DNA from 2 places in the Bacillus aquiflavi genome. Region 2 is predicted to be linked to the other one. Evidence: a T-box and tRNA genes for the amino acid it is inferred to sense, from the RefSeq annotation. Region 2 holds a T-box; the other holds one or more tRNA genes.
The links. A T-box is a leader RNA that pairs with one kind of tRNA and senses whether it is charged. The one in region 2 lies ahead of trpS (tryptophan--tRNA ligase), so its partner is inferred to be a tRNA-Trp.
Positions count from the first base shown of each region.

Region 1: it encodes a tRNA-Trp, which carries the amino acid that the T-box ahead of trpS (tryptophan--tRNA ligase) is inferred to sense. The anticodon was not compared.

Region 1 is NZ_CP082780.1:529,688-533,509, forward strand. It holds rRNA gene K6959_RS02695 (23S ribosomal RNA) at 1-550, shown strand, start outside; rRNA gene rrf (5S ribosomal RNA) at 671-786, shown strand; tRNA gene K6959_RS02705 (tRNA-Asn) at 795-869, shown strand; tRNA gene K6959_RS02710 (tRNA-Ser) at 873-964, shown strand; tRNA gene K6959_RS02715 (tRNA-Glu) at 977-1,051, shown strand; tRNA gene K6959_RS02720 (tRNA-Val) at 1,059-1,134, shown strand; tRNA gene K6959_RS02725 (tRNA-Met) at 1,182-1,255, shown strand; tRNA gene K6959_RS02730 (tRNA-Asp) at 1,271-1,346, shown strand; tRNA gene K6959_RS02735 (tRNA-Phe) at 1,364-1,439, shown strand; tRNA gene K6959_RS02740 (tRNA-Thr) at 1,446-1,521, shown strand; tRNA gene K6959_RS02745 (tRNA-Tyr) at 1,546-1,630, shown strand; tRNA gene K6959_RS02750 (tRNA-Trp) at 1,634-1,707, shown strand; tRNA gene K6959_RS02755 (tRNA-His) at 1,716-1,787, shown strand; tRNA gene K6959_RS02760 (tRNA-Gln) at 1,827-1,898, shown strand; tRNA gene K6959_RS02765 (tRNA-Gly) at 1,902-1,976, shown strand; tRNA gene K6959_RS02770 (tRNA-Cys) at 1,981-2,054, shown strand; tRNA gene K6959_RS02775 (tRNA-Leu) at 2,092-2,177, shown strand; tRNA gene K6959_RS02780 (tRNA-Leu) at 2,213-2,294, shown strand; gene K6959_RS19775 (hypothetical protein) at 3,170-3,244, opposite strand; gene bla (class A beta-lactamase) at 3,504-3,822, opposite strand, start outside.
Region 2 is NZ_CP082780.1:807,938-811,759, forward strand. It holds gene K6959_RS04095 (YjbA family protein) at 1-662, shown strand, start outside; gene trpS (tryptophan--tRNA ligase) at 1,001-1,990, opposite strand; T-box leader at 2,034-2,278, opposite strand; gene K6959_RS04105 (peptide ABC transporter substrate-binding protein) at 2,817-3,822, shown strand, end outside.

The DNA of each region.
Region 1 (3,822 bases), 280 kb from region 2:
GAGCTTGACTGCGAGACTTACAAGTCGAGCAGGGACGAAAGTCGGGCTTAGTGATCCGGTGGTTCCGCATGGAAGGGCCATCGCTCAACGGATAAAAGCTACCCCGGGGATAACAGGCTTATCTCCCCCAAGAGTCCACATCGACGGGGAGGTTTGGCACCTCGATGTCGGCTCATCGCATCCTGGGGCTGTAGTCGGTCCCAAGGGTTGGGCTGTTCGCCCATTAAAGCGGTACGCGAGCTGGGTTCAGAACGTCGTGAGACAGTTCGGTCCCTATCCGTCGTGGGCGTAGGAAATTTGAGAGGAGCTGTCCTTAGTACGAGAGGACCGGGATGGACGCACCGCTGGTGTACCAGTTGTCTTGCCAAAGGCATAGCTGGGTAGCTACGTGCGGAAGGGATAAGTGCTGAAAGCATCTAAGCATGAAGCCCCCCTCAAGATGAGATTTCCCATTTGAGCTCCCTGAAAGATGATCAGGTTGATAGGTCTGAGGTGGAAGCGTGGCGACACGTGAAGCTGACAGATACTAATCGAGCGAGCACTTAACCAAATAAACATGATACTTTCTTTCTTATATCTTCTTCACATTATCTAGTTTTGAGAGAATAAAAATTATACTTGAAAAAATTTTAAAAAAGTTTATAATAGTATATGTCTCATTATTTCCTTGTCCGGTGGCGATGGCGAGAAGGTCACACCCGTTCCCATTCCGAACACGGAAGTTAAGCTTCTCAGCGCCAATGGTAGTAGAGGGCATCCCTCTGCGAGAGTAGGACGTTGCCGGGCGGATATATTCCGCAGTAGCTCAGTGGTAGAGCATTCGGCTGTTAACCGAACGGTCGCAGGTTCGAATCCTGCCTGCGGAGCCATTAGGAGAGCTGTCCGAGTGGCCGAAGGAGCACGATTGGAAATCGTGTAGACGGTTAACGCTGTCTCAAGGGTTCAAATCCCTTGCTCTCCGCCATTGAAGAACAATGGCCCGTTGGTCAAGTGGTTAAGACACCGCCCTTTCACGGCGGTAACACGGGTTCGAATCCCGTACGGGTCACCATCTATATGGAGGATTAGCTCAGCTGGGAGAGCACTTGCCTTACAAGCAAGGGGTCGGCGGTTCGATCCCGTCATCCTCCACCATGAGATGCTAATGAATTATCTTATATCTTATGTGAGTATTATATCGTCGCGGGGTGGAGCAGTCTGGTAGCTCGTCGGGCTCATAACCCGAAGGTCGTAGGTTAAAATCCTGCCCCCGCAATAAAATATTAAACATGGTCCCGTGGTGTAGCGGTTAACATGCCTGCCTGTCACGCAGGAGATCGCGGGTTCGATTCCCGTCGGGACCGCCATTATTATTATATACATAGGCTCGGTAGCTCAGTCGGTAGAGCAAAGGACTGAAAATCCTTGTGTCGGCGGTTCGATTCCGTCCCGAGCCACCATTTGGAGCCGGCCTAGCTCAATTGGTAGAGCAACTGACTTGTAATCAGTAGGTTGGGGGTTCAAGTCCTCTGGCCGGCACCATTTTCAAGATTATGCATAAATTATGGAGGGGTAGCGAAGTGGCTAAACGCGGCGGACTGTAAATCCGCTCCCTTAGGGTTCGGCGGTTCGAATCCGTCCCCCTCCACCATCTAGGGGTATAGTTTAACGGTAGAACAGAGGTCTCCAAAACCTCCAGTGTGGGTTCGATTCCTACTACCCCTGCCAATATTATGGCGGCTATGGCGAAGTGGTTAACGCATCGGATTGTGGCTCCGACATCGTGGGTTCGATTCCCACTAGTCGCCCTTTACAACTTGACATTTTATTATATAATTAAATATTATTGGGCCATAGCCAAGCGGTAAGGCAACGGACTTTGACTCCGTGATGCGTTGGTTCGAATCCAGCTGGCCCAGCTTGCGGAAGTAGTTCAGTGGTAGAACACCACCTTGCCAAGGTGGGGGTCGCGGGTTCGAACCCCGTCTTCCGCTCCAATGTGGCGGCATAGCCAAGTGGTAAGGCAGAGGTCTGCAAAACCTTTATCACCGGTTCAAATCCGGTTGCCGCCTCCATATTTTTGAAATGAATTTGGACGACCTATATAGATTCGCCGGGGTGGCGGAACAGGCAGACGCACAGGACTTAAAATCCTGCGGTAGGTGACTACCGTACCGGTTCGATTCCGGTTCTCGGCATTATTAATTTTTAGATTTTATTTTTATAGTACCGAGCCGGTGTGGCGGAATTGGCAGACGCGCACGACTCAAAATCGTGTTCCTTACGGAGTGCCGGTTCGATCCCGGCCACCGGTATTTAAAAAACGCAGTTATGTCGACGTTTTAGCGGAAATTTAACCGTTAGAACGTCGCCTTTTTGTGTTAAACGTGCGATAAATGGTCGTGTAACGAGTCGCTTTCCTTCAATAAAACGAAGGGAGGCGATTTTTTTGTCTACTCGCAGAAATAATCGTCTAAGCAGTCGAGAAATTGATATTGCAATTGAGCCGTTAGAATTCAATACGCTTTCATTTGACGCGGCTTGTAAGCTTTTTTTGGGGGGGGCCGAGCGCCGCGAGCTAAGGTAATTCTAGTTAATATAGATTTTTAATTAAAATAATCAATATGTCTAAAGATCACGAATGAAAGTTTTCTTCTATAATGAAGAAGTAAGGGATCATTAAAAAAGCCGAGATTGGAGGTGCTTAACGTTACTTTATAAATCCTTTCTATAAAATGACTGATTTTGGTATTCTCCTTATCACTGTATTGCTCTGCAGAGAAGGATTAATGCTCCAATCCCGAGAGGGATTTTACATTAACAAAGTATCTTGAAGTTTTAGCAACAACTCTAAGGAAAAGCACATAATTTAACCACAAATGAACAAATTATTAATATGTAACTCAGAAATTTTTTCAGTCATAAAAAAATAAGTTAAAAGAATCGATGGAGTTTATGTATGGATGAAACGATTGGTGAGGTCACGGTTGAAATTTTAAATTACCTGGGATTCAGATTGAACCGTTATTTAATCATATCTTTTATTTTCATGGGCTTTCTGAATGTTATTACTTTTTCTTAAAGGTCTAATTATTTCTCTAATTCGATCATGAATAAACTTTTCTTGGACACCAAATTCCTTTAGTAAATAGAATTCTAATATGTTTCGAAGAACATGGTATGCATTTATTTAATCTCCTGCTTTAAGAGCTTTCTTCTCTAATCTTTGATCAAAATGAGTATAATAATTTCTTGTGTCAGCAATTACTTGTGGGAAATCTTACATGATGGGATTTTATATCTGTATAAACTTCAACTCCGCCTAATGATGGATTATCATATAAAGGAAAATCTAACAAATAAAAATTAACATTAGTAACTATTTACAGACGTAACCTGCTGTCCATTCCTATTAATATATAAAAAAAAATCAGTCAGCACATACTAATCTTTTAAATGATTGTATATGATGACTGAATGATAAGCCTATTCACTAATGCAATTGAAAATTGTGATGAGTAAATTTACTTATCTGTTCGTTTAAGAGCATTAAGTGCGACCTTTGTAGCTTCTGAAATTAGCGTATTGTCATAGGTGGCATTCTGTGTATCACGGCTGGATAGAACTGCGATGACAATGGGAGCTCTATTCGGCGGCCAAACAATCGCAATGTCATTCCGTGTTCCATAGCTTCCTGCTCCGCTCTTATCATCGACTTCCCAGCCTTTTGGTGCACCAGCCCGGATCAATGCATCTCCAGTGGTATTTCCCCGCATCCAATCCGTCAGGATCATACGTTTTTCAGTAGGGAGCAAGTCGCTGACTGCGAAAGCCTTGAGGCTG
Region 2 (3,822 bases):
GTGTTGAATTACTAGACCAAGTTCCGTTATTAAAAATTCATTCAAGTTTATTCAATTATATTGAAAACAACCTTTCCGAACTGCCACAGCAGTTACTAAATGACATTTATAAAAAGGCTTTTTTACGAAAAAACCATGAACGAATTCAGCTAGAGTATTGTGTTGTTGTGTCGGACGGAGCAGGTATACTGGCAGTCGATACAATCGGGTACAACATCCCGATTCGAAAAAGCAGACTCATTCCAAGACAGGAACAACTTGTATATGAAATGTTAGAAAATCAAGAAACCATCGACTACGGCAACAAGTTTAAAAATGAAAAGAAGAGTCATCATATTTTATCGCCTGAACCTGAATTAATGAACGGATTAACAAGAAAAGAGCGACAGTTAAAACAATTGCTATTTATGGCATTAGATCAGCTTTATTCATCTAAAAATGTCGCAGAAGTAAGGTACTGGTATACAGAATGGTGTCCAGTACGATATGCTGATATTCAACAGTTGTCTTTTGAAGAAGCTTGGGAACAGCTGCTAGCGGAAACAAGAGAGGGTTGGACAAGCAGGCATATTCATTTTTGTGAAAATATCATTAAAGGACAACCGTTTTTTGAGAAGCTTTGGGAAATTGAAAATGGTTCGAAGGTAAATGAGGGGAGCTGACATATTAGTCAGCTCCTCAGCCTGTTGACAAACGCTCGCAATCATCGTTACTTGCACTTCGTTGTAAGCTCATGAACTCCTGTTCTATTCGCTTCCGCCTCGTGCTTCGTGCCTTGACTGACAAGCGTTTTCAAATAGCCTGAGGGTATTTGCTTAGATATTGCTGCGCTCCTTATCCTGTTGATAAACAAACTCATGAACGACAAGTTTTATCGCTTCTTCTTCGTGCTTGGCATTTAGATTGGCAAGAACAAACGAAGGTAGGCAAAAACGAAAAGGGTTGAGCCCTGCATAAACAGGATTCAATCCCTATTTTTGTTAGTCTTATTATATAGTTGTTAACGGCGTTTTCGTCCTAATCCCATAGCGTTTTCCATTTTTTTAAGCATTTTATTCGCAACTTTTGCTGCTTTTTCCGCTCCTTCATCTAAAATATCATCTAATTTACTTGATTCCATTAAATCATAATATTTTGTTTGGATAGGAGCTAATGCTTGAACAACAACATCCGCTAAATCTGTTTTAAATTGTCCATATCCTTTTCCCTCATATTGTTTTTCTAAATCTTCAATTGGTGTGTTGCTAAGAATAGAATAAATTGATAGCAAGTTTGAAATTCCTGGCTTATGATTAACATCATACTTTACAATACCTTCTGAATCGGTTATTGCACTTTTTATTTTCTTTTCAATTTGTTTTGGATCATCAAGAAGTGTGATCACCCCTTTAGGATTCGGATCAGATTTACTCTTTTTTTTCGTAGGTGTTTGCAGTGACATAATCCGAGCGCCCACTTTTGGAAGGCGAATTTCTGGAATTGTAAAAATATCATTATATTTTTTGTTAAAGCGCTCTGCTAAATCTCTCGTTAATTCAAGATGTTGTTTTTGATCTTCACCTACAGGAACAAGGTCTGTATTGTACAGTAATATATCAGCGGCCATTAACGGCGGATATGTGAGCAATCCAGCAGAGATCGTGTCCTTTCCTGCCGATTTGTCTTTAAATTGTGTCATTCGTTCAAGTTCGCCAATATAAGAAATACATTGCATCATCCAAGCAGCTTGAGCATGTGCAGGTACTTCCGATTGAATAAAAAGCGTCGCTGCATTTGGATCGATCCCTACAGCTAAATAGAGGGCTGCTAATCCACGCGTATTTTTCCGCAATACGAGACGATCTTGCGGAACAGTGATTGCATGCTGATCAACAATACAAAAATAACAATTATATTCATGCTGTAATTCAGTAAACTGTTTCATTGCTCCGATATAGTTGCCGAGTGTTATCGTTCCACTTGGCTGGATTCCAGAGAATATCGTTTTCATAGTCATTTCCTCCTTAAAAATGAAAAACCACTCATCCACAAAAAATAGGGACGAATGGTTCGCGGTGCCACCCTAATTACTCACAAGAGTCACTTATTACTAACTATATATTAAAGTTAGAGCCTCTGTAACGTAAGGATAACGCTAGAAGATAATTTGATTCATCATAACCATTTCCCTTCTAGGGCTAGAAAGTCCATTCCACTCGCCCTGAATATCTGCTTTCACCAGCCGCAAGACTCTCTAAAACTCAAAACGAATGTACTATTCTTTCTTTAACGCCATTAGAAAAAGATCATTTAGTTTATAAATAAAATATAATAAAAAACATGTAAAAGCAAGGGTTTTAAAAATCAAATGTTTACATTTGTAATAAAAACTAAATAAATGGATTTAATTAAATTAAATTACAATACTAGAAAAACAAAACCTTTTATTTTTAGTAAAAAATTGTTATATTATTATAAGCAGTTAAACTAAGAAAAAGAATTAAAAGCCCCTTCTAAATAAGTTGTTTTTGTTTATAATTTCAGAAAAATTCTTATAAAAAATATATTTATTTAAATAATAATCGTGCTTGCAATAAATTTTTAAAATATTTATAATAAGTTTTACAAACGGACTATTAAAATTCTGTCATTATTGTTGTCAAAGTAGCTGTACAATATAAACTAGTGAATATAAATTTTGACCATACTGAATAAAAATTAAATTTGCTTATTCATTTAAAATTAACTGATTATTTTATACATTTAGTGTGTACAGTTGACTTAATTGAATGGACGGATAAGGAACCGTTTGGGAAAAAATTTTGGGGGGTAACAGCGTGAAAAAGAGGTTTTCTCTCCTTTTTAGTATGTTGCTCGTCTTTAGCGTGTTCTTAGCTGCTTGCGGCGGAGGAAATGCTGATGGCGATAAGGCAGATAAAAAGGATAAAGCAAAATCAAATGCGGAACAAGAATTAGCAATTAATATTAACACTGAGCCGCCAACATTAAATCCTGGCTTAGCGAAAGATTCTACATCTGGTGCAGTTTTATTGCAAGCTTTTGAAGGTTTAACACGGATTAATAAAGATGGTAAACCTGAAGAAGCGATGGCAAAAAAAATTGATGTATCAGATGATCAATTAGTTTATACATTTACTTTACGGGACACTAAATGGTCAAATGGTGATCCTGTTACAGCTCAAGACTTTGAATATGCATGGAAATGGGTGTTAGACCCGAACAATGGTGCAGAATATGCATACCAGCTTTACTATATAAAAGGTGCTGAAGCTGCTAATCTTAAGGGTGGTTCACTTGATGAAGTAGGGATAAAAGCATTAGATGATAAAACATTAGAAGTTACGTTAGAAAACCCTACTCCTTTTTTCACAGAGTTAACAGCTTTTTACACTTACTATCCGGTAAATAAAGCAATTGCTGAAAATAATCCAGATTGGCATACAGATGCTGGAGAAAACTTTACATCTAACGGACCTTTCAAATTAGTAGAATGGTCTCATAGTGATAAAGTGATTCTTAAAAAGAATGAAAACTATTGGGATTCAGATAAAGTAAAACATGAAAAAATTGAAATGTTCATGATTAACGATGCGAACACTGAATTATCAATGTTTGATAATGGTGAATTAGATTGGGCTGGTAAACCAAACGGTCAGCTTCCTACAGATGCAATGCAAGCTTTAAAAGATGAAGGGCGTTTAAAAATTGAACCTTTTGCGGGCATTTATTGGTATAAATTTAATACAAAGGTTGAACCTTTAAATAACGTTAACATCCGGAAAGCATTAACTTATGCAATTGATCGTAAATCGATAATTAATA